Linked DNA regions of Methylicorpusculum oleiharenae. The main gene of each other region encodes a partner of the protein of the gene in region 3 in a complex. Links are inferred from orthologs where the notes say so. Each region holds a gene or a part of one and is shown on either strand. Other genes may lie near its edges.

What was found.
Region 1: the proteins of GO003_RS12895 (region 3) and pnp are in contact, whole or in part, in a cryo-EM structure (PDB 9QH0), measured with the Escherichia coli proteins. The link is inferred for Methylicorpusculum oleiharenae from one-to-one orthologs.
Region 2: the proteins of GO003_RS12895 (region 3) and eno are in contact, whole or in part, in a solved structure (PDB 2FYM), measured with the Escherichia coli proteins. The link is inferred for Methylicorpusculum oleiharenae from one-to-one orthologs.

Annotation. Positions count from the first base shown.
Region 1 is NZ_WUTY02000001.1:3,862,315-3,870,361, forward strand. Bases 2,510-5,442 are described here. They hold pnp (polyribonucleotide nucleotidyltransferase), read right to left. Parts: upstream 5,052-5,442; coding sequence 2,967-5,051; downstream 2,510-2,966. Other genes in these bases: rimK (30S ribosomal protein S6--L-glutamate ligase), read right to left, coding at 2,510-2,557; rpsO (30S ribosomal protein S15), read right to left, coding at 5,141-5,410. Also shown: GO003_RS17425 (hypothetical protein), read left to right, coding at 1-163; GO003_RS17430 (MBL fold metallo-hydrolase RNA specificity domain-containing protein), read left to right, coding at 211-1,611; more of rimK, read right to left, coding at 1,652-2,509; tRNA pseudouridine(55) synthase TruB, read right to left, coding at 5,554-6,453; 30S ribosome-binding factor RbfA, read right to left, coding at 6,460-6,822. UniProt on the Escherichia coli protein: Involved in mRNA degradation. Catalyzes the phosphorolysis of single-stranded polyribonucleotides processively in the 3'- to 5'-direction. Also involved, along with RNase II, in tRNA processing.
Region 2 is NZ_WUTY02000001.1:4,809,696-4,817,716, forward strand. Bases 5,115-8,021 are described here. They hold eno (phosphopyruvate hydratase), read right to left. Parts: upstream 7,255-8,021; coding sequence 5,974-7,254; downstream 5,115-5,973. Other genes in these bases: ispD (2-C-methyl-D-erythritol 4-phosphate cytidylyltransferase), read right to left, coding at 5,115-5,550; ftsB (cell division protein FtsB), read right to left, coding at 5,639-5,917; kdsA (3-deoxy-8-phosphooctulonate synthase), read right to left, coding at 7,263-8,021. Outside these bases: GO003_RS21445 (sensor histidine kinase), read right to left, coding at 1-607; GO003_RS21450 (response regulator), read right to left, coding at 600-1,274; sodium:proton antiporter NhaD, read left to right, coding at 1,672-3,075; GO003_RS21460 (META domain-containing protein), read right to left, coding at 3,469-4,278; ispF (2-C-methyl-D-erythritol 2,4-cyclodiphosphate synthase), read right to left, coding at 4,385-4,858; more of ispD, read right to left, coding at 4,855-5,114. UniProt on the Escherichia coli protein: Catalyzes the reversible conversion of 2-phosphoglycerate (2-PG) into phosphoenolpyruvate (PEP). It is essential for the degradation of carbohydrates via glycolysis.
Region 3 is NZ_WUTY02000001.1:2,852,667-2,860,687, forward strand. The notes cover bases 2,487-5,393. They hold GO003_RS12895 (Rne/Rng family ribonuclease), read right to left. Parts: upstream 5,044-5,393; coding sequence 2,929-5,043; downstream 2,487-2,928. Also shown: dnaE (DNA polymerase III subunit alpha), read left to right, coding at 1-2,457; 23S rRNA pseudouridine(955/2504/2580) synthase RluC, read left to right, coding at 5,528-6,481; GO003_RS12905 (HAD-IA family hydrolase), read left to right, coding at 6,468-7,136; GO003_RS12910 (S49 family peptidase), read left to right, coding at 7,126-8,021. UniProt on the Escherichia coli protein: Endoribonuclease that plays a central role in RNA processing and decay. Required for the maturation of 5S and 16S rRNAs and the majority of tRNAs. Also involved in the degradation of most mRNAs.

The DNA.
Region 1 (8,047 bases), 1.0 Mb from region 3 along the record:
GTGGGACAAAGCTGAAGAAAAATGGCATGAACTGAAAATTAAAGCAGAGGAAATCAAGGATGAAACCAAAGAAACGACAGAGGAACTGGTTTCCAAAACCAAAGTAATTGCTGACGAACTCAACACGGCCTATCACCGAATCTTAGAGCGCCTCAAAAATTGATTCAGCCATAATTCTTAGCCGCTGTATTAGACAAAAGAGGCCAATCAATGACTTACCTGACATTTTGGGGTGGCACAGAGCAGGTAACAGGATCTTGTTACCTGCTTGAAACAGGCCATCACCGTATCTTACTGGATTGTGGTTTATTTCAGGGAAGTAAGGAAACAGAACGGCTCAACGCCGAAGACTTTCCCTTTGATCCAGCAACAATTGATGCTGTCGTTTTGTCCCATGCGCATCTTGATCACTCCGGACGCTTACCCAAGCTGGTTAAAGAAGGATTTCGAGGTAATCTGTTCCTGACGGAAGGCAGCTATCAGTTACTGGAACTGCTGCTGAAAGATGCTGCGTTTCTGGAGCTGAGAGATACCGAATGGGAAAATAAAAAGCGCGAGAGAGCTGGAAAAAAGCTGTTAGATCCTCTGTTTACGCTCGAAGATGTTGAAGCTTTGCTGACATTGAGAAAACCTTTTCCTTATAAAACGGCAATTGAGGTATTACCCGGCATAAAACTGCAGTTTTTAGATGCCGGACATATTTTAGGTTCATCAATCGTAAAGCTTGAACTACAGGAAGGCGATAAAAACAAAACACTGGTTTTCTCGGGGGATCTCGGCAATTCCGCCTCCCCCGTTTTACCTGATCCGGAAACGGTCAAACACGCTGATCTGCTATTGCTGGAATCCACCTATGGAGACAGAGATCATAAAGCGTTAGACCCTACTCTGGACGAACTGAGAGTGATACTTAAGTTAGCCGCCAATAGCGGTGGCAATGTCATTATTCCTTCGTTTGCTGTCGGCCGTACTCAGGATTTGCTGTACTGGTTGGGCAAACTTTACCGCGAAGGTTCATTGCCTCAACAGCAGGTTTTTCTTGACAGCCCTATGGCCATCAATGCCAGTGAAATTTATTTTGATTATAAGCACCTTTTTAACGAGGATGATCCTGAATTTAATCGAATAGCACAAAAAGGCTGGCAAGCCTGGCTCCCCTGCCTATCCTATTCGGAAACGGCAGAAGACTCGATGGCGATCAACCGGATTGTTGGCGGCGCTGTTATTATTGCTGGCAGCGGAATGTGCACGGGTGGGCGTATTCGTCACCACTTGAAGTACAACTTGTGGCGGCGTAATGCACACATCGTTTTCGTCGGTTTTCAAGCTCAAGGTACCTTGGGCAGGCGCTTGATTGACGGCCAGAAAGATTTAAAAATACTGGGCAGCAAAATCCATGTAGAAGCCACAATCCATACGTTGGGCGGTCTTAGCGCTCACGCCGATCAAAGCCAATTGCTCGCCTGGGCTAATCACTTTGAAGGAACCAAGCCCCGGTTGTTTTTGGTTCACGGAGAAACAAGCGCTTCTCATTCCTTACAGACCTGTTTTAACCGATTGGGTTGGCCTGCCAACTTACCCAAAATCGGTCAAAAAATCGAGATATCCTGATAAGATCCGGCTATAGGGGGTCATACCATGATAGCCGGATTTATCCTTTTCCTTTGGTGCGGGTCGATTTGTTGACTGAATCTTTTTCAATAAAGTCAATAATCATACCCGCTATATCTTTTTCAGTTGACGTTTCAATACCTTGCAAGCCCGGTGATGAGTTGACTTCCATGATGACCGGGCCATGGTTGGAGCGCAGCAAATCCACACCGGCAACATTTAATCCCAGGGTTCTTGCCGCACGAACGGCAATGGAGCGTTCCTCAGGCGATATTCTGATTAAAGAGGAAGTTCCGCCCCTGTGCAAATTGGATCTAAATTCGCCTTCTTTACCTTGTCTTTTCATGGCCGCAACGACCTTGTCACCGATAACAAAGCAACGTATATCGGCACCGGCAGCTTCTTTGATGAATTCCTGGACTAAAATATTGGCCTTTAATCCCATAAATGCCTCGATAACACTTTCAGCCGCTTTTTGAGTTTCTGCCATTACGACGCCAATACCTTGCGTACCCTCCAATAGTTTTATAACCAAGGGCGCTCCGCCAACCATTTTGATTAAATCTTCTACATCATCGGGTTTATGAGCAAAACCTGTGACGGGCAAACCGATACCTTTTCGTGATAACAACTGCAATGAACGCAACTTATCTCTTGAGCGAGATATGGCTACCGATTCGTTTAGTGTGTAAGTACCCATCATTTCAAACTGCCTCAGCACGGCAGTTCCGTAAAAAGTAATCGAAGCTCCGATTCTAGGTATGACGGCATCAAATCCACTCAATATGGTGCCTTTGTAGTGGATGCCGGGTCTGTTGGACGTGATTTCCATGTAACAACGTAAAGCATCAATGACATGAATTTCATGCCCTCTGGCCTGAGCGGCTTCAATCAGTCTTCGCGTGGAGTATAGTTTTGAATTTCTTGAAAGTAATGCAATTTTCATTTGTTACTAAAGGTCCTGGCCATCAATCACAACCACAAAATAATTATTAAAAAGTAGGAACTAAAAAAGGAAGTTCGTAAGGACGCGACGCAAATACTTACGGCTTACATTTCGAATTAGGCAACACTCAGAAGAGATCGTGAAACCATAGTTCAATCAGTTGAAGCATTAAGCAAAAAAAGAGTGAATCGACTTTTGGCGCGTATTATAGATTAAATTGTCTTTAACTATCGTTAATCTTATTGAGTAATGGAGTCATGAAAAAGCTAAGATAAAATCCACCGGATTGAGTCAAATATCCAGGCATTACCTGTCTTTTGAACGCAGATGCACAATTCAAATGAGAAAGAAAAGAGCAAAAAAAAGGGCCTGTTAAGGCCCTTTTTACTAGCTGGCTAATTCGAAATCATTATTCACTGATATCGACTGCTTTCATGCTGAGTCTGACCCTGCCCTGGCGATCAATTTCCAGAACTTTAACCCGGACAACATCACCTTCATTCAGTTTATCGCTGACTTTATCAACATGTTCATCTGAAATTTGCGAAATATGAACCAAACCGTCTTTGCCAGGCAGAATAGTTACAAATGCACCAAAGTCCATCAAGCGGGCAACTTTTCCTTCATAGGTTTTACCGACTTCGACTTCAGCGGTGATTTCTTCTATCAACCGGCGCGCTTCTTCTCCCGCCTGTTTATCAACCGAAGCAATTTTTACGATACCGTCATCGGTCAAATCGATGCTGGCTCCGGTTTGCTCAGTCAAACTTCTAATTGTCGCCCCGCCCTTACCGATGACTTCGCGAATTTTGCTGGGGTCAATTCTAATAGTAATAATACGAGGCGCGAAATCTGACATCTGTTTTCTGGTTTCAGAAAGCGCTTTATTCATCTCGCCCAGAATATGGATACGACCAATTTTGGCTTGATCCAAAGCGGTTTTCATAATTTCCGCGGTAATACCATCAATTTTGATATCCATTTGCAAGGCGGTTATACCGTCTTCCGTTCCTGCTACTTTGAAATCCATATCACCCAGGTGATCTTCATCACCCATGATGTCGGACAAAACAGCAAAATTGTCGCCTTCTTTGATTAACCCCATAGCAATGCCGGCTACAGGTGCTTTAGTAGGAACACCGGCGTCCATCAAGGCCAAACTGCTACCGCACACGGATGCCATGGAACTGGAACCGTTCGATTCGGTAATTTCCGAAACGATGCGGATGACATAGGGGAATTCATCCATATTCGGTAATATGGCTTGAACGCCACGCTTAGCCAAGCGGCCATGACCAATTTCACGACGTTTCGGTGATCCGACAAAACCGGTTTCGCCTACGCAATACGGAGGGAAATTGTAATGCAGCATAAAGCTTTCTTTATACTCGCCACCCAATGCATCGATAATTTGTGAGTCGCGCTCCGTTCCCAGTGTGGCTACAACCAAGGCCTGGGTTTCACCACGAGTGAATAAGGCAGAACCGTGAGCGCGAGGTAAAACGCCGGTACGGACTGAAATAGGTCTGACGCTGTCCAGATTACGGCCATCGATACGCTTGTGTTCGTTAATAATCGAACTGCGGACAATTTTCTTTTCCAGCTTTTCGATAATTGCGCGAATGTCTTTTTCTGAATATTGATCGTCAGCCGTCAGTTTGGCGACAACAGCGCTTCTGATTTCTTTTAATTGATCTTGCCGGGTCAGTTTTTCAGCAACTTGATATGCAGCTTTAATATCAGCTTCAATCGAATCGGACACTAATTTTTCCAATTCACTGTTTGCGACGGGAGCCTGCCAGTTAATCAAGGGTTTATTGACCGTTTGAGCAAACTCTTTAATGCCGGCTATAGCTTGTTGCATTTGCTCATGACCAAACAGAACAGCGCCGAGCATAATTTCTTCGGTTAAGCTTTGGGCCTCTGATTCAACCATCAATACAGCATGTTCGGTACCGGCAACAACTAAGGACAATTGCGATCCTTTAAGAGCCGTTACTGATGGATTCAACAAATATTGATCATCTTGATAGCCCACTATAGCTGCGGCAACCGGACCATTGAACGGCAAGCCGGAGATAGCTAATGCGGCTGATGAGCCCAATAATGCAGGAATTTCGGGGTCAATCTCAGGATTAAGAGACATGACCGTTGCAACGATTTGAACCTCGTTGGTGTACTCGTCAGGAAAAAGCGGCCTGATAGGTCTATCGATTAAGCGTGAAGTAAGCGTTTCTTTCTCGCTAGGTCGTCCTTCGCGTTTGAAAAAACCACCTGGAATTTTTCCTGCGGCATAGGTTTTTTCTTGATAGTTCACAGTTAATGGAAAAAAATCTCCGCCAACGTTTGCATCTTTTTTTCCAACGACTGTGACGAGAAGGGTAGTCCCTCCCATGTTAATAATTACTGCACCGTCGGCCTGGCGGGCTATTTCACCGGTTTCAAGTGTGACGAGCTGGTCGCCGTACTGAAATTCTTTCCTAACAAGAGTCACTATAAGGTTCCTTTATGTTAAAGGTTATAAATTAAGTCATTATGTAACCGCAAAGAACGGCACACAGGTGCCGTTCTAAGTCTGATCATTTATTTACGCAAACCTAAGCGATCTATTAATGAACGATAGCGATTCAGATCTGTTTTCTTCAAGTAGTCCAATAATTTACGACGCTGATTAACGAGACGTAATAAGCCGCGACGTGAATGATTGTCTTTTTTGTGTTCTGCGAAGTGAGGCGTCAAATGAACAATCCGCGCAGTCAACAAGGCGACTTGGACTTCAGTAGAACCGGTATCGGTTTCTGATAAACGATATTCTTCAACGATTGCTTTTTTGTGTTCAGCAGTAAATGGCATTGATAATCCCTATAGATTAACGAAATAAAAAAAGTCATTTTTTCATGACTGGGGTTCACATTGTTTCCACAATAGGGTGTAGAAACAGATGTTTTTTGGGTCTGCTATTAATCAGACACCTTTGTTCTGTGAATACCGAGTATTCAGTTTAAGTTAAATATTTTTTTAGGCGCTAGTTTACCATCCAAAGATAATTCACCCAACCCCAAAAAGTTCTGCAGATTGTAGATGCGAACCTTACCTGTGCGATGTTCATCAAAGTTCACAGCTCTTCCTTGTTTTAATCGTTCGGCTTGTTCTTCGCTCACTTGAACGGAGTCCATAAATTCAAGGGGTTTGTCCATTGGGACAAGTGCAAGCCTTAAGCCATCCAACGACAAGTCCAGCAACTGTTCTATCGTCAAGGCATCGTCAATTTTGAAGCAACCGGCTTCCAATCGGCGCAGTTCATTGACAGTCCCGCCACAACCGAGGTAAAGACCGATATCTTCTGCCAGCGTTCTTATGTAAGTCCCTTTTGAGCACCAGACATCAAGGGTCAGCGTATCGGTTGTTTTATCAAGCAGATCAATTTTATAAAGGGTGATACGCCTGGCTTTACGTTCAACGGTGACACCTTTCCTTGCCAACTCATACAGTTTTTTTCCCTGATGTTTCAAAGCGGAGTACATCGGTGGAATTTGCTCAATTTCACCCGTGAAATGGAGCAAACACTGCCTGATTAATTGATCATCAAGCACCGGCACCACGGCAGTTTGAATAACAGCCCCTTCCCTGTCTCCCGTTTCGGTTACAACGCCTAACTGGATTACAACCCGATAGCATTTGTTATCATCCAGCATAAATGAAGACACTTTTGTGGCTTCGCCAAAACACAGCGGCAGCAGTCCGGTCGCCAATGGATCAAGACTGCCGGTATGACCCGCTTTATTCGCATCAAAAAGCCTTTTTACTTCCTGAAGGGCTTTGTTGGATGAAACGCCGCTGCGTTTATCAAGCAATATAATGCCGTGAACTGCCTGTCCTGATTTTCGTCTAGCCATCAAACATCAATCTTGCTTAGTGTCAGGTAAATCACTCAGCAGTTCAGCGACCCGCATGCCGTTTTCAAAAGACGTGTCATAATAAAATCTGAGCTCCGGTACTATGCGCAGTCGCATTCGTTTTGCAAGCTCACTTCTTATAAAGGGCGCCGAGTCATTGAGATACTTCATACTTTGCTTTCTTTCGTCACCTTCCTTATTCAGGATGGTGACGTAAATTTTAGCAACAGCCAGATCCTTGTTTGTTTCAACATCATTAATCGTCACAAAACCCAAACGAATCCTGTCCAGCTCTCTTTGAAGAATCAAAGCCAGTTCTTTTTGAATCTGTGATGAAACACGGGCGTTACGACCAAATTCTCTAGCCATTCTCGTTACAATTCCCGTTTGACTTCAATACGTTCAAATACCTCAATCTGGTCTCCGGCTTTAACATCGTTGTAATTTTTCACACCGATACCACATTCCATGCCCATTTTCACCTCGCTGACATCGTCTTTGAAACGGCGCAGTGACTCTAACTGTCCTTCATAGATGACCACATTGTCCCGTAATACGCGGATAGGAAGATTGCGCTTAACATTGCCTTCAATCACCATACAGCCTGCGATAGCACCAAATTTCGGGGAACGGAACACATCGCGCACTTCGGCCAAACCAACGATATTTTCTTTGATTTCCGGTGCCAGCATGCCATTGATTGAGCTTTTAATTTCATCAATCGCATGGTAGATCACACTGTAGTAATGCAGATCGATATCTTTTTCTTCAATCAGCTTGCGTGAAGTTGCGTCGGCACGCACATTGAAACCAATCAGTATTGCACCGGATGCAAGGGCCAGGTTAGCGTCGCCTTCGTTAATGCCGCCGACACCACCGTAAATGACCTTAACTTCAACTTCCTCACTTGACAAGTTAACCAACGATTCTCTTAAAGCTTCCAGACTGCCTTGAACATCGGTTTTGATCACCAGATTAAGTGATGCGATCTCACCGGTAGCCATGCGAGAAAATACCTGATCGAGTTTAGCGGCCTGTTGAGCTGCCATTCTGCTGGTTTTACTTCTATCCTCACGGTGTTCTGCCAACTCTCTGGCGGCACGCTCATTTTGAACCACTAAAAACTCATCGCCAGAGTTGGGAGTTCCGGATAGTCCTAAAATTTCAACCGGCGTACTGGGGCCTGCTTCTTTAAGGTTTTTCCCATTTTCGTTAAACATGGCTCTAACACGGCCATATTCGTAACCGCAAAGGACAAATTGACCTTTCTGTAATGTGCCTTTTTGTACCAGAACGGTAGCGACCGCTCCCCGTCCTTTATCAAGTCGTGATTCAATCACAATACCCGAAGCAGAGCCTTCAACTGGAGAGGTTAATTCTAAAATTTCAGTCTGAAGAATCAATGCCTCGATCAAATCATCTATCCCTTCACCGGTTTTTGCAGAAACCTTGATGAACTGGACATCACCACCCCATTCTTCGGGTATGACATTAATGACGGACATTTCCTGCATGACTTTTTCAGGGTTAGCCTGCGGCTTGTCAATTTTATTGACCGCTACAATGATAGGCACATTGGCTGCCCTGGCGTGCT
Region 2 (8,021 bases), 2.0 Mb from region 3 along the record:
AACGCTGAGCTATTTCGTCAGCCAGTTCGTGTAAAGGCTGCAACCCCCGTTTAACACCCCTTAACAAGTAAAACCCAGCCATTATGACCAGTAAAAGCTGAGGAATTAAATCCGCCATGAGAATATCGAACATCATGACTCTTCGCTTTTTCTGTGTTTCTGCGACATGAATATGGATAGTCTCCGTCGCCTCATAAGCAAGAGGAACCTTGATTGACACGACTCTGACCGACTCGTCATTGACAATCGCATTGAAATAAATGGGCTTTTCAGTTTCTTGCGAGGAGCCCAATGTTTCGGGTACAAATGCATCGCCGGCCAATAAGCCTCTTTCCTCGGAGATAACATTAAAATAGGTTTTATCCAGATCATCCCATTTAAAAATAGCTAACGCTTCCGGGGGCAAATCAACTACAGCCTGTCCTTCTATAAGCTTGATTTCCTGCATTAAAGACCTTGCAGAATCGAGCAGCCATCGATCATAGGCCTCATCGACATAATGCAGTGTGGTGAAATAAGACAACACCGTTTCAACCGCCATGAAAAAAATGACAGGCACCGACAAGCGCAGAATAATCTCTGTCCTCAAGCTCCTTTTTTTATTCATTTTTTGAAGTTTCAAGCAAATAACCCAAGCCCCGGACCGTTCTTATCACTGCGCCATAGGGTTCAATTCGTTTACGCAACCGGTGGACATAAACTTCTATGGCATTGTCGGCCAGTCCCTCGCCATCATTGGACAGGCGTTGAGAAATCCGCTCTTTGCAAACCACTTTTCCCGCTTGCATTAACAACATTTCCAAAACTCCGAATTCTCTGGCTGAAAGTAATAGTAATTGCCCATCAGCTGATATCTGATGATCTTGTGTATCCAATGACAATCGGCCAACTTGAATTACGTTACTGAAACCACCATAACAACGCCTTATCAAAGCATTGATTCGCACTTCCAGCTCTCGTAATTCAAACGGTTTGGTCAAATAATCATCCGCTCCCTGGGCTATTCCCTCAATACGGTCATTCATGCCGTCCCGAGCCGTCAATATGATAATGGGCAAACCTATCTTCCGGCTTCTTAGGCGCTTCAAAAGCTTTAAACCATCCATATCAGGCAAACCCAAATCCAGGACAATCAAGTCAAAGTCCTGCGCCGCCAACGCATGCTCTGCATAGCTACCGCTAGTTGCACAAGTGACTGAATAACCGCTTTTGGACAGCGTATGGGTCAAACCATCGGACAATACATTATCGTCTTCCACTAATAAAATTTTCATATCGACATGGGACAGAAATACTTGAAAGGTAATAGAAAGTTAAAAAAGCTATGCTTAAACGTATATTTTTTTAAAGACCTGTTTGTTGCTCAAACCAATTTCCTGAAGAGAATCATTTTTATATCTGTTATGGTCAGTAAAACAAGATGCTATTTACCACTTATGTAACCAGGATAGTCTCACGCGTTCTTTGTAAATCAATCACCTACACCCTCAATTCAAGGCGAGCGACTAGTAAGTACGGGGGCATTATTTACATAGTACCTTGTGCACGAATATGAGCAGATAATTTTTTAAAGGTTCCGTAAACAGTAACTGATAGATCCATGAAGACTTCAGTTTTTCATATCTTAAAATGGATAACGCCTTTTCCATTTCTCACCTGGAATATTTGTCTATGAAAACCGTATTCAACTCAATGTTGTTTAACCTTTTTTTATTTTTACCCCTATCAGCGTGGAGCTCTGAACCTGATAGTGATCGGTTAAACTTAACTACAGAGACCACGGGGTATATAGCGCTTTTTATTTTCTTTCTGGCCTACCTCCTGGTCATTTTTGAGGAAAAGCTACATTTACAAAAATCCAAACCGGTTCTAATTGTCGCCGGTTTAATTTGGGCGCTAATTGCGTTCGCATATCAATCACAAGGCTTGACTGATCAGGTATCGATCGCATTGAGACATAATTTTCTCGAATACTCGGAACTTTTCTTTTTTCTGTTGGTTGCAATGACTTACATCAGCGCAATGATTGAGCGGGGCGTGTTTGATGCCCTTCATTATCGCTTGGTCTCGCGGGAATTCAGCTATAGGCAGCTTTTCTGGATCACAGGATTGTTAGCATTTTTCATCTCTCCCGTGGCCGATAATTTGACCACCGCATTAATTATGTGCACAGTCGTTTTGACTGTAGGCGCCTCAAAACCGCAATTCATAGGCATTGCCTGCGTCAATATTGTTGTAGCGGCAAATGCAGGAGGAGCGTTTAGTCCTTTTGGCGACATCACTACATTAATGGTTTGGCAAAAAGATATCTTAGACTTTTGGACTTTTTTTAAACTGTTCATACCTTCACTCATTAACTTTTTAATCCCTGCAGCCATTATGCACAGGTATATCCCCAAGGGCCGACCTGAACTCCCAGACGAAGAAAATTTAACTATCAAACACGGCGGCATTATAATTATTATTTTATTTTTATCCACGATTGCCACCTCAATTGTTTTCCATCAATTTCTCCACTTGCCAGCTGCTTTTGGCATGTTGATGGGCCTTGGGTATCTGAAAATGTTCGGATATTATTTGAGGACCGCTTTTAGACGCGAGCAATCTTCTTTCGACATGATCCCTGGCTCCGAAGTCAGCGGCAGCGCCTTCGACGTATTCAGTCATATAGCCAAATCCGAATGGGATACACTGTTTTTCTTTTACGGTGTCATTATGTCTGTGGGGGGATTGGGTTTCATCGGATATTTGAGCCTCACTTCCGAGTTCATGTATGGGGAAATGGGCGCTACCTCGGCCAATATTCTCATCGGAATAATGTCTGCAGTTATTGATAACATCCCCATCATGTTTGCAGTATTGACCATGAATCCGGAGATGCCGGAAATCCAGTGGCTTTTAGTCACGTTAACAGCCGGGGTGGGAGGCAGTCTTTTATCGATAGGTTCTGCTGCAGGCGTTGCGTTAATGGGGCAGGCCAGAGGCTACTATACATTTTTTAGCCATTTAAAATGGACTCCGGCAATTGCACTTGGCTATTTCATCAGTATTTATGCCCATCTGCTGATCAATTGACGCGTTACCAAGGATATGTTCAAAAGCAGCTTACAAAAATGGGTACAAGACGCGTAAATCAGTTAGTGTTGAGCTTTGCCTAAGTCTAAGCATGAGCGGCTGACGTAGCGGACAGCGATTTTTCATTTGCTCCATTCGATAAATGCACGATCAAATTGAGAGCGAACAAATCTTTATAAGCAGTTGCAACAGTCTGATACCATGTCTTTCAGGAACCTACAGGATGGTTTCGTCCCGCTCCCTGCGGCCTGAGTAAGTATCGACGACTCCTCCAGCAATATTGTGTTTAGGTAGTTGATTGAACAGGATTCAGCAAGAGGGAGTTATTCACGCACACTTTGAAATCAATCACCTACACGCTCAATTCAAGACGGGCGAGTTACAAGAAAGGTTCTATTGGGTCTGTCTGATAAAACTGATCAGCAAGGAACCCTCTTTATCGAGCAATCTCAGTTGATCGCCATTGATTTCATACCTCACGGCCTGAGTCAATGCCTTCAGATAATTAGCTTCAAGCGCCATGACCCCTTCCTCGGCACAAGCCATACGCGTTGTTTTTACCGCCGTAATACTTAAATTTCCGGATTCTGCCCTATAAACAGCTGAAAATCCGTTACATCCGGCTTTTCCTTGAACAATCCCGCCAGCAAACGTCGCCACCGCCAAAGGGGTGTTTTTATCCGCTACGACACCACCCCGGCCATTATTAACCCCCGTCGCTTGCCATGGCGTATTTTCAAGAGCGGCCGGCACAAGCACATCGAATACCAGCAAGGATTTTCCCTCTTTATTCAAAAGAACTAAAGAGTGACCGTTTTCACCTAACTGATATGCATCAACCTTTGCTAAAAAATCAAAATAGCGGCGTTCCTGTTCGTCAATTGTTGGGGAACAGGCCATCATTGTTGAGCCGATCGGGTTAACCACTGATAACCCGGTCTTCTCTTTAAGCTTAAAACTGCCAAAATAGCGGTTGCAGCCGCCGCGCCCGGTAAGTTTACCGTTAGTAAAAACCGCATCGATTGCCGTACCTTCCAGCATCGGGATTATTTCGCCAGTAGCAGTGACAAAGTGCTTAAGTTGCCAACGGCTATCTTGCACATCGAGCGTCTTTGCATCTTTTTGACTTTGTATTGCATCAGAAGTGGATCTATCGGATTGCGCAGCGCACCCGATCAGTAACTGAAATATAACGAAAAACATTAGTCGCTTCAAAATTCACGCTCCCATTGATGCGGTCAGAACAGTCAGATACCTGATTAATCAGTTGATGTGTACTCTGCGCTACGAAACTAAAGGCCAAAATACTTTACTTTTCTATCAGGACAACCGCTTGAACGGCAATGCCTTCTTTTCGTCCTTCAAAACCCAGTTTCTCGGTAGTGGTCGCTTTGACATTGATATCATCGACAGTCACATCCAAATCCTCGGCAATATTGAAGCACATCTCAGGAATATAAGGCGCCATCTTGGGCGCCTGGGCGATGATGGTAATATCCGCGTTGACCAGTTTATAACCTTTTTCCCGCACGATACGGTGGACATGCCGCAATAAAACCCGGCTATCGGCACCCTTAAATTCCGGGTCGGTATCTGGAAAATGCTTGCCGATATCACCCAATGCCGCCGCGCCCAATAACGCATCGCACAATGCATGCAGCACCACGTCGCCGTCAGAGTGCGCTTCCAGGCCTTTTTCATACGGAATAGTGACGCCACCCAGGATCACATCGCCATCGTCTTTAAACCGATGAACATCATAGCCTTGACCAATTCGAATCATTGTTGCTCCAAATAAAATTGCGCCAGCGCCAAGTCCTCGGGACGCGTGATTTTTATATTATCCGGCCTGCCTTCGACTATTTTGGGTTGATAACCCATTAATTCCAGTGCGCTGGCCTCATCGGTAATCGCCGGATTGCCCTCCCCTGCTTCCAGTGCAGCTTTCAACATTCCGTAGCGAAACATTTGCGGTGTCAATGCCCGCCAAATATGTGTCCTATCCAGAGTGCCATGAATGATTCGTCCTTCAACCTGCTTGAGTGTGTCATGCGAAGCTAAAGCCAAAATGCCGCCAACAGCATCGTCTTTCAAGGACGCCATCAACAAAACAACATCACTACGAGTAATACAAGGTCTTGCAGCATCATGCACCAGCACCCAATCATTGTCATCAGCACGTTCGCGAATCGATCTTAAACCGGACAGCACTGAGTCGGCCCGTTCTTTACCGCCGGGCGCAGTGATAACCTTGGGGTGTCCGGCAATTCCCAGTTCAGGCCAATAGGGGTCTTCCTGAGAAATAGCAACCGCTATTCCGCTCAATTGTTCAACGTCCAACAAACGCAGCAGAGTTTGTTCTAATACGGCTTTTCCAGCCAGGGAGAGATATTGTTTGGGCTTATCGGCTTGCATCCTTTTGCCAACCCCGGCCGCAGGAACAATAGCCCAAAATCGGGAGTGTATTGTGTTCATTTAAAAATAGCGCGTTAGCAAAAAGCGGTTTAGTGAGGTGATGCGCGAAGCGCATTTTGGAAGTGCCGGATTAAAAGAAAAAGACCTTTTATTCCAGAACCTGAAAAAAAGTTTCATTTTCCTTAATCATTCCCAATTCGTAACGGGCTCTTTCTTCAATGGCGTCCTGGCCTTTGCGCAAGTCCAGCACTTCACTGTAAAGCTGATCGTTGCGTTCTTTTTTTTCCTTGACCTGCAAGCTTAAATCCTGCAGTTTTTGGTCATATTGTTCAATCTGCTTGATACCGCCATCACCTAACCACAAACGATACTGCAAATGGGCTATCAACAGAACAATAATGATTGAAATAATTTTATAAGCGCTCATATGATCAATACGATTAGTCAAGAGCGGCCCGGCAGGACCGCTCTCACCAGTCAATCCTAGAGCATTCTGAAGGCTTTGCGGCCTGCATAAAGGGCTTTGCCTTCCAACTCATCCTCGATTTTCATCAGGCGGTTGTATTTGGCAATACGGTCGGAACGGCTCAATGAACCTGTTTTTATCTGACCGGTGCCGGTAGCAACCACTAAATCAGCAATAGTGGTGTCTTCGGTTTCACCTGAACGATGAGAAACAACGGCAGAATAACCTGCAGCCTGGGCCATATCGATTGCGGCCAAAGTTTCGGTCAAGGTACCGATTTGATTGACTTTGATCAGAATAGAGTTGGCAATGTTCTTTTCTATGCCCTGTTTCAAAATAGCCGGATTGGTGACAAACAGATCATCACCAACCAATTGGATTTTACCGCCCAGTTTTTCAGTCAGTAATTTCCAGCCGTCCCAATCGTTTTCGTCCAGACCGTCTTCAATACTGATAATCGGATATTTATTAACCCAATCAGCCAGGAAATCGACCATTTTTTCGGAGGTATAGGTTTTCTTTTCTGAAGCCAGATCGTATACGCCGTTTTTATAGTATTCAGAAGCAGCCGCATCCAGACCCAGGTAGATATCTACGCCTGGTTTGTAACCAGCTTTTTCAATCGCTTGCAGAATGACGCTGATGGCCTCTTCATTGGAAGAAAGATTCGGTGCAAAACCACCTTCATCGCCTACGGTTGTTGCCAAACCTTTATCGGACAATACTTTTTTCAGCGTGTGAAAAACTTCAGTTCCATAACGAATCGCTTCGCGGAAAGTGGGCGCACCCACAGGCAAAATCATAAATTCCTGCAAATCGACACTGTTATCGGCATGGGAGCCGCCGTTGATGATGTTCATCATCGGTACGGGCATAACGAATTCACCGGATTTGTTCAGATAGCGATACAAAGGCTGTGCCGCTTCTTTTGCAGCAGCGTGTGCGCTAGCCATAGAAACAGCCAGCATTGCGTTTGCGCCTAAACGGGCTTTAGTATCGGTACCATCAAGTACTATCATTTTTTGATCAATGCCGGCCTGATCCGCCGCATCCATTCCTAAAACGGCTGAACGAATTTCAGTTTTGACGTTGTTTACTGCGTTCAAAACACCTTTACCCAAATAACGTGCTTTATCGCCATCGCGTAATTCGATCGCTTCACGTTCGCCGGTGGAGGCGCCCGATGGCACCATCGCGCTGCCGACTACTCCGGATGAAAGAATGACATCGGCTTCGATCGTCGGGTTACCACGCGAATCCAGGATTTCTCTTGCTTTAATATCTACTATTGCCGCCATCGTTTTTCCTATAAGGTTGTTTCGATCAAACTGCTTGCTTTAACAGCGTGATCAAGGGTGATTAAAATCTCTAATAATTCTTTAATGCGGTGCATAGGCCAGGAGTTTGGACCATCGCTTTTCGCCTCGGCCGGATTTGGGTGCGTTTCCATGAACAATCCGGAAATGCCCACAGCAACAGCGGCTCTGGCCAAAACAGGAACAAATTCACGCTGCCCGCCTGAACAGGTGCCCTGACCTCCGGGCAGTTGCACCGAATGGGTGGCGTCGAAAACTACCGGGCAACCGGTATCTCGCATCACCGCCAGTGATCGCATATCAGACACCAGATTGTTGTAGCCGAATGAAACGCCGCGCTCACACACCATAATTTGTTCATTGCCTGTGGCCTTGGCTTTTTCGGCCACATGAACCATATCCCAAGGCGCTAAAAATTGGCCTTTTTTGATATTGACCGGAATGCCTTGTTTGGCGACATTCTGAATGAAATTGGTCTGTCTGCATAAAAAAGCTGGCGTTTGCATCACATCGACGACCTTTGCCACTTCTTCCAAGGGTGTGTCTTCATGTACATCGGTTAAAACAGGCACGCCGATTTGTTGTTTGACTTTTTCGAGGATCTTTAGCCCCGCATCAACGCCCAAGCCACGGAAGGTGTTATGTGAAGAACGATTGGCTTTGTCGAATGAAGATTTGTAAATAAAAGGAATGCCCAATTGATCGGTTATTTCTTTTAAATAGCCGGCTGTTTCCAGTGCCAGAGCTTC
Region 3 (8,021 bases):
ATTGTTGCCGACTTTATCCAATGGGCTAAAAATAATGGCATTCCAGTGGGGCCAGGCAGAGGTTCCGGTGCCGGTTCGCTTGTGGCGTACGTTTTAAAAATCACTGATTTGGATCCTATTGAGTTTGAATTGCTGTTTGAGCGCTTTCTTAATCCCGAACGGGTTTCAATGCCTGATTTTGACGTGGATTTTTGCATGGATCGCCGGGATGAGGTGATCGATTATGTGGCCAGACATTACGGCAGGGATCATGTCTCCCAGATTATCACCTACGGTTCCATGGCCGCAAAAGCGGTAGTCAGAGATGTAGGACGTGTGTTAAGTTTTTCTTACGGATTTGTCGACAGACTTGCCAAGCTGATTCCCTTTGAAATTGGCATGACCCTGGAGAAAGCGCTTAAAGACAGTCCTGAACTGAAGCAGCTTTATGACAAAGAGGAAGAAGTCAAAGCGCTGGTCGATATGGCCAGAATGTTGGAAGGCATTTCCCGGAACGCCGGAAAGCACGCCGGCGGGGTTGTAATTTCCCCTACAAAGTTGACTGACTTTACGCCGCTTTATTGTGAGCAAGGCGGCGGTAATCTGGTGACACAGTTTGACAAGGATGACGTAGAAGCGGTTGGTCTGGTCAAGTTTGATTTCTTGGGGCTGCGCACGCTGACCATTATCGATTGGGCGTTGCAAACGATCAATTACAGGCTGCAGAAAACCGGTGAAACTATTGTCGATATTACCCAGATTCCCCGCGACGATCAGGATACCTATGAATTACTGAAAAAAGCCCAGACAACCGCGGTGTTTCAGTTAGAGTCCAGAGGTATGAAAGAGTTAATCAAAAAACTCAAACCGGACTGTTTCGACGACATCATCGCGCTGGTTGCGTTATTTCGGCCCGGTCCACTCGAATCGGGTATGGTGGATGACTACATCAATGTAAAGCATGGCGCGAAAGCGGAGTATGCTCATCCCTCGCTGATTCCAATTCTCAAATCGACCAATGGGGTTATTCTTTACCAGGAACAGGTCATGCAAATAGCCCGTGAGCTCGCGGGCTATACCTTGGGTGGCGCTGACATGTTGCGCCGGGCTATGGGTAAGAAAAAACCTGAAGAAATGGCCAAGCAGCGAGAGATATTTACACAAGGTGCTGTTGCCAATCAAATTGATGAAAGTGTCGCTACTTATATCTTTGATTTGATGGAAAAATTTGCGGGGTACGGCTTTAATAAGTCACATTCTGCCGCTTACGCTTTGGTTGCTTATCAGACCGCCTGGCTAAAAGCACACTTTCCTGCTGAATTCATGGCGGCAGTGCTGTCCGCCGATATGGACAATACCGATAAAATCGTCGTTTTGATCGAAGAATGCCGGGAAATGAAGCTCAGTATTTGTCCGCCCAACATTAATGTATCAAACTTCCGCTTCACTGTTAATTTTAAGCAGCAGATTGTCTATGGCATGGGTGCCATCAAAGGCGTCGGCGAGTCGGCCATTGAGGAGCTGATTAATGAACGTGATCAGCATGGCAGCTATGAAGGCTTATATGACTTATGTAAACGAGTGGATTTGCGAAAGGTCAACCGGCGGGTTTTGGAAGCGCTGATCAAAGCGGGGGCATTAGACGAATTCGATGATAATCGTGCCGCTCATTTGGCTGAATTGACGGTGGCTCTGCGCGTGGCCGAACAACATGGAAAAATGTCGGAAACAGGGCAAAATGATTTGTTTGGCCTGGCGGTTAATGCGGAACCGGACATTGATCAGGCGGCCTATTCGACAACTGCGGAAACCTGGACAGAAGCCGAGCGCCTGGCGGCCGAGAAAAACACGCTGGGTTTGTTTCTGACGGGTCATCCGATTATTGAGTATGAAAAGGAATTAAAAAATTTCACGCACGGCAAAATTTCCAGCATTCTTGCGGACGTCGAAAGATCCCGGGGACGTTTGGAAGGGCGGGCTGCCGGAATGGTGGTTGAAATTCGTACGCGACAGACCAAACAGGGAAAAACCATGGGGTTTGTGACGTTGGATGATCGCTCCGGTCGTTTGGAGTTGGCTATTTTTGGTGAAAGTTATGATAAATACCGGGATCTTTTATCAAAAGATGCGCTGCTAGTTGCAGAGGGCGCCATTGGAATAGATGATTTTACCGGGATGTTAAGGCTGACGGTAGAGAAGCTTTACAGTATAGAAGATGCTCGCAGTCAATTTGCCCGATGCATTCTGATTGACTGGAAGAATGCTGCGTCAGCAATAAAAGAAATAATTGACCCTTTTGATGCGGTTCTAAAACCCTATAAAGGCGGGTCATGCCCTGTCGTTATTAATTATTCTTCAAATACTGCGCGGGCTTCGGTTCAATTGGGCGAAGAATGGCGTGTCCATCCTACCGATGAATTAATAGTCCGGCTAAAACGGCTTTTTGCGGCAGAACACGTAGAAGTCAAATACCGTTAAAGAAGCGTTATTTAAGGGTATGAAGTTGTTGGCCCGTCAGCGCGAATTGACTTCGTTTTAACGGGTAAAGGGATAATTAATCCTTTACTGTAACTACTCGCCCGCTTTGAATTAAGGGTGTAGGTGCTTGATTCAGAGGACGCGTTAATACGTCCCTAAAGCTCTCTACAACATTCCTGTTGCAGAAGCCTTTTCAATCAACCACCTACACCCACTAAAATTGGAGGGGGTGTGCAGATACCCTTTACTTTAATTGGCTCTGGGGATTGGCGTAAGCCTTGCGAGGCATGCCGTAGACCCCTCCATGGGGGCTTGACGGGCCGACATTCCCGCAAAGCTTACCCCTGCCCTTTTTTATCATCAAACTGGGAATTGCTGTCCACCACGCAACCGCTGGAATCCAGACGTTTTTTCGATCAGACAGGAGGTGTGGATGAACTTGGAGAGTAAGCCTTCCTTGGCTTAACGGTTCTAGTCGCTTTCTACTGGACTGGGCTCTCTTGCCGGAGCAGGAGAAGATTCAGTTGAATCGGCGGATTTAGACTCGGATTCTGAGGCCGAATCCGGTTTTCGGTAGTTTGGATTACGCGGTCTTCTTCGGTTGGGTCCCCGTCTGCGGCTTTGTGGCTTTTTAACCGGTTCAGCACCTTCTTGCGGCTGGGATTGGGGTTGGGCTGCCACAATTTCTGTTTGCGTCACGTCTTCAGCCACCACTTTTTCAACGGGTGGTCTTTCCGGTGGCTTGTTCCTTCTTGGGTTTTTGCCGTCAGGAGTTCTGGGAGGGCGATTGCCGCGCCCATTTTGAGGGCGTTTATTATCCGGATTTCTCCGGTTTTTTGAACTCTCTGATGCTTCGCCGCCGTCCTCTGAAGCAATTTTGGCAGGCGTATGCTTTTCCGGGACTTTGTTATCAGGGGTTCCGACCAATTTTTGCCAAAAACGTTTAATCAGGCTGGCTGAGTTATTTCTGTTTTGAACCGGTGCCGGCGTTTCATGCATAAACTCTTTTATCGCGGGCGAATCGACTTTGGGTTTACTTTGCTGAGCAAAATCAGGAAGCGGAATATCTTCTTCTTTAATCTGTAAATAACTCGGTTTGTCTTCGGTCGCATCCTTGCTTTTAATTCGCTCGATATCATAGGCCGGCGTTTCAAGATGTTTGCTCGGCAAAATAATAATACCGACTTTAAGACGCGATTCGATTTGTTCGATAGCGGGGCGTTTTTCATTGAGTAAAAAGGTAGCGCTTTCGATAGGCAAGTGCGCAATCACTTTTTCTGTGCCCGGCTTCATAGCCTCTTCTTCGAGCACGCGCAACACTGCCAGCGCGACTGATTCGACATTTCGTATCATCCCCTGGCCTTTGCAGCGAGGACAGGTCAACTGGGTTGACTCCCCAAGAGATGGCCGCAGGCGTTGCCTGGACATTTCCAATAGACCAAAACGAGAGATACGGCCTGTTTGGATGCGTGCTCTGTCTATCTTCAAAGCATCGCGTAATTGATTTTCAACGGTCCGCTGGTTTTTGTTGGACATCATGTCAATGAAATCAATGACAAAAAGACCTCCCAAATCACGCAGGCGTAATTGTCTGGCTATTTCATCCGCGGCTTCCAGGTTGGTATTCAGGGCCGTCTCCTCAATATCGCTGCCTTTTGTTGCTCTGGCCGAGTTGATGTCGATACTGGTGAGTGCTTCTGTATGATCAATGACTATGGAGCCGCCGGAGGGTAACGACACCTCACGGCCGTAAGCCACTTCAATCTGAGATTCGATCTGATAACGGCTGAATAAAGGCACGGCATCCTGGTAGAGCTTTGCCTTTGGTAGAAAATGGGGCATTACCTGCTTGAGGAAGTTTTGCACCAATTTGAATGAAGGTTCATTATCGATCAGGATTTCATCAATGTTACTCCGCAGGTGATCTCTCAGTGCGCGAATAATGACATTACTTTCCTGGAAAACCAAAAAGGGCGCGGTTTGCTCTTTCGCAGTTCTTTCAATGGCTTCCCACAACTGCAAAAGGTAATTCAAATCCCATTGCAATTCCTCGGCATTTTTGCCGCACCCTGCGGTTCTGATGATCAGCCCCATGGTATCGGGTATTTCTAAAGCCGCCATTACTTCACGTAAATCGCTGCGGGTATCGCCTTCAATACGTCTTGAGATGCCGCCCGCTTTGGGGTTGTTGGGCATTAAAACCAGATAGGTTCCCGCAAGACTGATATACGTTGTTAAAGCCGCGCCCTTGTTGCCGCGTTCTTCTTTTTCAATCTGAACAACAATTTCCTGACCTTCCCGAAGCTGGTCTTTGATTGACTGCCGGCCTTCGGTGGGTGCGTTACTGGCCTGGAGAAAGTTTGGAGCGATTTCCTTAAAAGGTAAAAAGCCGTGTTTTTCAGCGCCATAGTTGATGAACGCGGCTTCAAGACTAGGTTCTATTCGAGTGATGATTCCTTTATAAATGTTTGATTTTTTTTGTTCTTTTGAAGGTACTTCAATGTCAAAATCGTAAAGTTTTTGACCATCTACCAATGCAACACGCAGTTCTTCAGGCTGCGTAGCGTTGATAAGCATTCTTTTCATTCATTTTTCCTTGATAGGTTCCTGCTCCATTATCAGATTTTGTGATTTAGACAGTTTGGATTGTGTTCACGGCTAGTTTGATGCTGCGTGATAAATTCATCTTTTACGGGTAGATTCAACTTTGAAAATGACAGTATGCGAGTTTATTTTTCTATAGATCCGCTTTAGTTAAGGTTAAGAGACTGAAGTGCTCATAACGATGGTTCAAAGTATGATGAAAGCAAAGGACTGTCTTCTTGTAAAATCTTTCCTAAACAGGAGTTAATGCAATTCGTTCGTCATGGGTCGAACGATAAAACCCAAAATTGTAATGCTCAAACTGTTTAATATTCATAAAACAGTTTGGAAAAAACTATTATGTTCCGCTTTAATGTTGCGAATCGTTTATGTCAATAAAATTAAAGACTCGCCTAATATAGCAATGTTATGGCCATCCATCAATTTTAAAGCATTAAATTACGGAATATGCTGATATCATAAGATAATGAAAACAGAACAAAATAGCCTACACGCCACGGTACAGATGGTTGAAATCACAGATGAAACCAGTGATCAACGATTGGATAATTTTTTGATTACCAAGCTCAAAGGTGTTCCAAAAAGCCACATTTATCGTATCGTGCGAAAAGGCGAGGTACGGGTTAACAAGGGCAGAGTCGATGTCAAATACCGGTTGCAGCCGGGCGATATGGTCAGAATTCCACCGGTACGGGTCAATGTGGTTGACGACATTGTTTTTGTGCCCAAAAGCCTTAAACAAAGCCTCGAGCAGGATATTCTGTTTGAAGACGATGTTTTGATGGTGCTCAATAAACCGGCCGGTTATGCCGTTCATGGCGGCAGCGGCTTAAGTACGGCAGTTATAGAAAGCTTGCGCCAATTAAGACCCGATGCGCATTTTCTTGAATTGGTTCATCGTCTGGATCGGGACACTTCGGGTTGTTTGATCATTGCCAAAAAACGCAGTGCGCTGCGGACGCTGCATGAACTTTTCCGTGGCGATGGCATCAGAAAGACCTATTTAGCCTTGTTGGGTGGCGTATGGGAGAGGAAATCCATAGCCGTCACTGCGCCCTTATTAAAGCAGACAGGCCAGAGCGGTGAGCGCATGGTCATCGTGAGTCAGGAAGGAAAAAGTTCGGCAACATTTTTCAAAAGTATTAAATCATTGTCTGATGCGACATGGGTAGAAGCCAGTCCGCAAACCGGAAGAACTCATCAAATCAGAGTTCATGCTGCCTGGTTGGGGCATCCCATCCTTGGCGATGATCGATACGGCGATTTTGAAGTCAATCGGAGTTTTAAAAAAAGAGGAATCAAACGCCTTTTTCTTCATGCTTTCAAGCTTGAGTTCACGCATCCTGTTAGTGGTAAACCGTTAATTATTACTGCACCGGTACCTGTAGATATGCAGGTTTGGTTTGATGATAAAAAGTAAGTTTGAGTTATTGATATTTGATTGGGATGGAACCCTGATGGACTCCATAGACTGGATTGTCTATTGTTTACAAAACGCAGCAGTTGACTGCGGTTATAAGGCGCCGGATGAATGCGCGGCAAAAGATATTATCGGACTTAGCATCCATCAGGCTATGTCAGTCCTTTTTCCGGAACTTGATCAATTAGAAAAGCAACGTTTAATCAGCCGGTATTCAGAGCTTTATTTTTCGCGTCAACTGGGGGTTGAGGACTTGTTTCCAGGCGTAGTTGATCTTTTGGAGGCGCTTAAGCAAAGCGGTTTTCTCTTGGCGGTTGCGACCGGAAAATCACGCAAAGGTCTTCAGCATGCTTTTGAGCAAACCGGGATCGCCGGCTATTTTGTTGCGAGTCGCTGTGCCGATGAGACGGCTTCAAAGCCTGATCCGTTAATGCTCAAACAGATTATGTCGGAAACCGGCGTGCAAAAAGAAGCCACCGTTATGATCGGTGATTCCATTCATGATCTGGAAATGGCTTTAAATGCCGGAATATCTTCAATCGCGGTCACCTGCGGCGCTCATGCTGAACCGCAGTTACTGCAACATCGCCCCATCGAATTTCTGCAAAATACATCTGATTTAATAACATTTCTGAGGTTAAATAATGGAAAGTAATAATGACATGACGCAAGGCTCTGAGGGTCAAAAACAACAGGGTTGGGAGCGCGAAGTCATTGAAAAACTGGCGCTGGCAGCTGTGACGGAGCAAAGAAAGGCGCGTCACTGGAGCATTTTTTTTAAATTGTTGCTGTTTTTTTACCTGGTAGCTGTTTTTGTTGTAGCAATGTATCCCTCCATCAAAAAAGATATGGATGTGACAGGAGGTGAAGGTCACACGGCAGTCATCGATGTGGTCGGGGTTATAGCGGAGGACAAGCCCGCCAGCTTTGAAAATATCTCACAAGGTTTGCGTGATGCTGCGAAAGATAAAAACACCAAGGGCATTATCCTGCATATTAATTCACCCGGTGGCAGCCCTGTACAGTCTGACTATATTTTTCACGAAATCAGACTGGTTAAGCAGGAATTCCCCAATCTCCCTATTATTTCGGTAGTGAGCGATATTTGTGCTTCCGGCGGCTATTATGTGGCGTCCGCAACTGACAAAATTTATGTTAATGAGGCCAGTCTTATCGGTTCGATAGGCGTAGTCATTAACGGATTCGGCTTTGTTGAAACGCTTGAAAAAATGGGCGTAGAGAGACGGACGCTGACTGCCGGAGATCATAAAGCGATGCTGGATCCTTTTTTGCCGGTGAATGAGCTTGAAACCAGGCATATGCAAACATTGCTCAATCAGGTGCACAAACAATTCATTGATGCGGTAAAAAAAGGCCGTGGTGATCGCCTCAAAGAAACGTCCGATATGTTTTCAGGATTGGTGTGGACCGGTAAGGAAGGTGTTTCCCTGGGATTGGCCGATGATTTTGGCAGTGACAAATTCGTTGCGAAAAACGTCATTGGCGCTGAAAAGCTGGTTAATTTTACGCCCAGTGAACG